Regions from separate parts of the Streptomyces liliifuscus genome, predicted to be linked through region 1. Evidence: riboswitches for the same ligand, from Rfam matches in the RefSeq annotation. Region 1 holds a riboswitch; the other holds the start of a gene.
What was found. A riboswitch is a leader RNA that binds a small molecule or an ion and turns the genes downstream of it on or off. The one in region 1 is predicted to bind cyclic di-AMP.
Positions count from the first base shown of each region.

Region 2: it holds a riboswitch for cyclic di-AMP, as region 1 does, so the genes downstream of both, JEQ17_RS22065 (M23 family metallopeptidase) here and JEQ17_RS39715 (C40 family peptidase) in region 1, are expected to answer to the same signal.

Region 1 is NZ_CP066831.1:9,194,491-9,196,681, forward strand. It holds gene JEQ17_RS39710 (DUF6328 family protein) at 1-420, opposite strand, end outside; gene JEQ17_RS39715 (C40 family peptidase) at 511-984, opposite strand; cyclic di-AMP (ydaO/yuaA leader) riboswitch at 988-1,167, opposite strand; gene JEQ17_RS39720 (hypothetical protein) at 1,538-1,846, opposite strand; gene JEQ17_RS39725 (ATP-dependent Clp protease proteolytic subunit) at 1,854-2,191, opposite strand, start outside.
Region 2 is NZ_CP066831.1:5,211,091-5,213,281, forward strand. It holds gene JEQ17_RS22065 (M23 family metallopeptidase) at 1-824, opposite strand, end outside; cyclic di-AMP (ydaO/yuaA leader) riboswitch at 836-991, opposite strand; gene JEQ17_RS22070 (PP2C family protein-serine/threonine phosphatase) at 1,246-2,191, opposite strand, start outside.

The DNA.
Region 1 (2,191 bases):
CAGCGTGGTCGCACCGGCCGCGATGCCGCCCGCCCGGCCCGTCGCCACGTCCACGACGAGCAGGACCGAACCGGAGAGGGCGAGCGCGAGCACGCCGAGCCCGATCTCGGCCAGATGCGAGGAGGCCTTCACGACCTGGGGCTTGGCGCCCTGCTGGAAGAGCCGGCGATGCAGCGCGGCCGGAGCCGTGAAGAGGGTGGCGGCCAGTACGGAGAGCAGCAGCGTGACGACGTACGTGGTGCGCTGGAACAAGTCCAGGGAGGGGAAGCGCGGGGTGAACGCGAGGGTGAGGAGGAAGGCGAAGAGGATCTGCACCCCGGTCTGCGTGACCCGCAGTTCCTGGAGCAGTTCGTTGAAGTTGCGGTCGGCGCGCTCAAGCCGTGTCTCGTTGCGCTCCTCGTGGTGATGAAGGTCGCCCATAAGTGAAGGAGTAACCACTCTGCCGCGAATATCACGCACCGGGCCCCGGAACGTGGCCGCGGTGATCACCGCGGCCACCTTCCGGGCGGGTCACCTGACCCGGCCGTACCAGACGCTCTTCGTCCAGATCTTCTGGAGCTTCACCACTTCCCCGGTCTTCGGGGAGTGCCAGATCCGTCCCTTCCCGGCGTAGATGCCGACGTGGTAGACGTTCCGGCCCGAGTGGAAGAAGACCAGGTCTCCCTGCTTGCGGTTCGAAGCGGAGACATGGTTCGTCTTGTTGTACTGCGCGGCGGCCGTACGCGGCAGGGACTTGCCCGCCTTCTTGAACGAGTAGAGCGTGAGGCCGGAGCAGTCGAAGCGCTTGGGCCCCACGGCCCCGTACTTGTACGGGGAGCCCTTCTTGGAGGCCGCTACCTGGAGTGCCTTCGTCGCGGGTGTGGCCGCTTCCGCGCCGGACGTGAATCCGGGGGCCACGATGCCGCCGCCGACAGCGGCGATGGTGAGAGCCGATGCGGTACCGGCCCTGCTGAACAGCGACGGGACACGATTGAGCGCAGTCATGCGCAACCCTTCGTCAGCCGCCTGTGAAGGATGACCTGTCGGATTCGGGCTGGCGAAGTTGCCCGGCCGCTGACGCGGCTTCACCCCAAGGGCTGCTCGGCCCGGTCATGGCGTGACCGTTCCGGCGACCCGTCGTGCTTGGGTCCTCCACTCCTGCCGATCCACTTCTGTCGACCGGTCATCCGGGCGGCGGCAGGACTCGGCGTCCGCCCGGATCGCCCCGCCGCTTGTGGCGGGGGCTTGTCGTCGGAAGGGATCTTGACGCACGGATGTCCCAAAAGCCGAGCGGAATCGGCGATTTGTGGGCTTACTCACCACTCACCCGTTCGGGTGGACAGCCTTTCCCGCGGGAGGGCGTCGAGGGGGTCGACGACCCTCGTACCAGCACCGGAACGTCTGATTCCGTACGGAGGCTACGCGGGTTGCGCAACTTCCACGGGCCTGTAAAAGCAGCTCTGACTACGCTGTTCGGTGGTACGCCTTTCGGTCCGTTTGAACCCTGACCCGGACGTCTCGTCAGATGCCTGCGTGACGCCGGGTCCATGGCGGTACGTCAGCTGTCGGAGCGCGGCGGTAGCGCGATCCGGCCCGCTCGGCGCTCACCGTCGAGGACGCGCAGCGCCCGCGCCAGGGTCGGCGCGTGCACCTCGTGCTCGCCGCGCTGGTGCATCAGGGCCAGCGCGTCGCGCAGCGCGGTGGCCCTGCCGACCAGGGCCTGGGCCGCGCGCAGCCCCCGGTAAGTGTCCCCGGAATGAGCCGGGTTGATCCTGCCGAGCAGGTCGACCACTTCAAGGTAACGGTCGATCAGCTCGGCCTCCGCACGGGTCAGGGCCGGCAGCGGCGGCAACTCGGGTGGGAGCATCGGCCGCTCACCTCGCGCCGCGTGCGCTCTGGGTGGACTTCCGGCTCGGGACGATCCGGTCGATCAGTCCGTACTCAAGCGCCGCCCGCGCGTCCAGGATCTTGTCCCGCTCGATGTCGGCACCGATCCGCTCCCGGCTCTGCCCCGTGTGCCGGGCGAGCATCTCCTCCAACTGCCCACGGGTACGCATCAACTCGCCGGCCTGAATGGCCAGGTCGGAGGCCTGTCCCTGGACGGGTTCGGAGAACGACGGCTGGTGGATCAGCACGCGGGCGCCCGGCAGCGCGTACCGCTTGCCCGGTGTGCCGGCCGCGAGCAGCACCGCCGCTGCCGACGCCGCCTGCC
Region 2 (2,191 bases), 4.0 Mb from region 1:
CCGTACGAGCCGTTCCAGCCGGCCTCGGTGATCGTGCCGCTGTGAACGGCCTTGATCGGGGTACCCGTGGGAGCGGCGAAGTCCAGACCCGTGTGCTGGCCGGACGACCACAGAGCGCCGGACTGCCCGAAGGTGGAGGTGATCGTGTACGAGGAGGTGGGCAGCGTGAACTGCTTGGCGAGCTCGGCGAGGCGTGCGGCCTCGGCCTTCTCCTTGGCCTCCTGGTCCGCCTTCTTCTTGGCGGCGGCGACCTTGGCCTCGGCGGCGTCCCGCTCCTTGGCCGCCAGCGTGGCGGCCTTCTTCGCGGCGGCGGCCTCGGCGGCCTCCTGGGCCTCGCGGTCCACCTGGTCCTGCTGCTGCTCGGCCTGGAGCATGATGCGGGCGCGCAGGGCCTCGCCCGCGTCCGAGTTGCCCTGCTCGGCGTCGGCGGTGGTGAGGCCGACGGCGGTGATCGGGGTGCTGGAGCCCTCCGGGGCGTCGTCGTCCGAGAAGGGCGAGCCGACGTTCGGCAGGTCGGGGATCGAGATCGACACCGGAGGCTTGCCGGTCTGCGCGGTGGCCATGCCACCCGCACCGACGGCGGCTATGACACCGACGCCCAGAACGGTCGAGCTACGGGCGAGTCCTCCGCCGCGCTGCTTGGAGACGCGGTGCCGGCCGCGGACGGGAAGGACGGTGTCCGCGCTGGGATTCCAGACCTCCCACGTCTCCTCGTCCTTACGGGCGCCGTAGGCGAAGGTGTCGGGCTTCTTGTCACCCGAGGACTCACCCGTCAACTCATTCGGCACGAACGAGGGTGTGGGGGCAGGCCGGTTGGACGCCACGTAGGCGCACTCCTTTCCTTCCTTCTCGCCTACCGGGTTAGCTGACGGGTTCGGAGCAGGAAGGTCTCCTACGCGCGTCAACCGCGGTGCGCTACACCGCGAAGACGAGCGATTCACCCCAAGTGGTGGTTCCCCGGTTCCCTTGCGGGATTCGGCGCGTGCGCACGGAGCCGACTCTTGTGACGGCTGGGACGACCGCGCTGCGTTATCGAACGTTAATAGACCCGGGCACCGGATTCCAAGCTGTTCCTGATGATCGTTAAGGCTCTTGGCCTGGACTTACAGGTCATGAGCGGGGTAAATCGGGCGAGTTGATCGTCATTCAGGAACGGGAGCCCTGTTGATGGTGCGTCAGTTGTTGAGCGGAGGGATTCCGTTCGACTACCAACGGTGATATGGGCCGCGGAAAGAGCGACGCATCTCACGGCCGCCGCACCGCGAGCAGTGCCATGTCGTCGGCGGCCCCGCCCCCGGTGTGCCGCAGGACGTCGTCCAGCACCGCGGCGAGCAGCTCGTCGGGCCCGGGAAAGACTCGCCCCGACAGGTGCCGCGCCGGATCGAAGAAGACGCCCCGCCGGTCCCGCGCCTCGGACAGTCCGTCCGTGTGGAAGAGCAGCATGGCCCCGCCCGGGAACTCCTCCTCCTGCGCGCGGTCGGGCCAGGCCCCCAACTCCCCCGTCCCGAGCGGCAGCGCGGGCTCCGCCGCGGCGAGCGTACGTACCTCTCCGTCGCCGTACAGCAGAAGGGGCCCGGGGTGGCCGCGGTTCACGAGGCGTACGACCGGGGTGCCGTGCGGGATCTCGGCGAGCACGGCGGTGGTGAAGTCCTCGAAGACCTCGATGATGTCGCGCCGGACGCCTTCGCGCGCGAGCGCCCGCTCCAGCCGCTGGGCGACCGCCTCCAGGCTCGCCTCCTGCTCGGCGGCCTCCCGGAAGGCCCCGATGAGTACGGCGACTACGGCGACCGCCCCCATGCCCTTGCCCCGTACGTCGCCCACGAGGAGCCGTACGCCGTGCGGGGTGTCCTGCACGGCGTACAGGTCGCCCCCGATGAACGCGCCCTCCTGCGCGGCCTCGTACCGTGCCGCGATCTCCAGGCCGCCGATCCGCGCCGCCGGTTCGGGCAGTACGGCCCACTGGGCGGCCTCCGCGACCTCGCGGGCGGTGGCGAGGCGCGCGTTGCCGCGGACCACGAGCCGGTTGATGCCGACGGCGAGCGCCGCGGTCGTGGCCACGGTGAGGACCTCGGTGACCGCGCCCGCGTCGAAGGCGAACCTGAGGTGCACGAGGGCCATGGCCGCGGTCGCCACGATCCCCGTCCACACGGTGACGCCGAGCGAGAGGAAGGGTGCGGCGACGAGCGGGGCG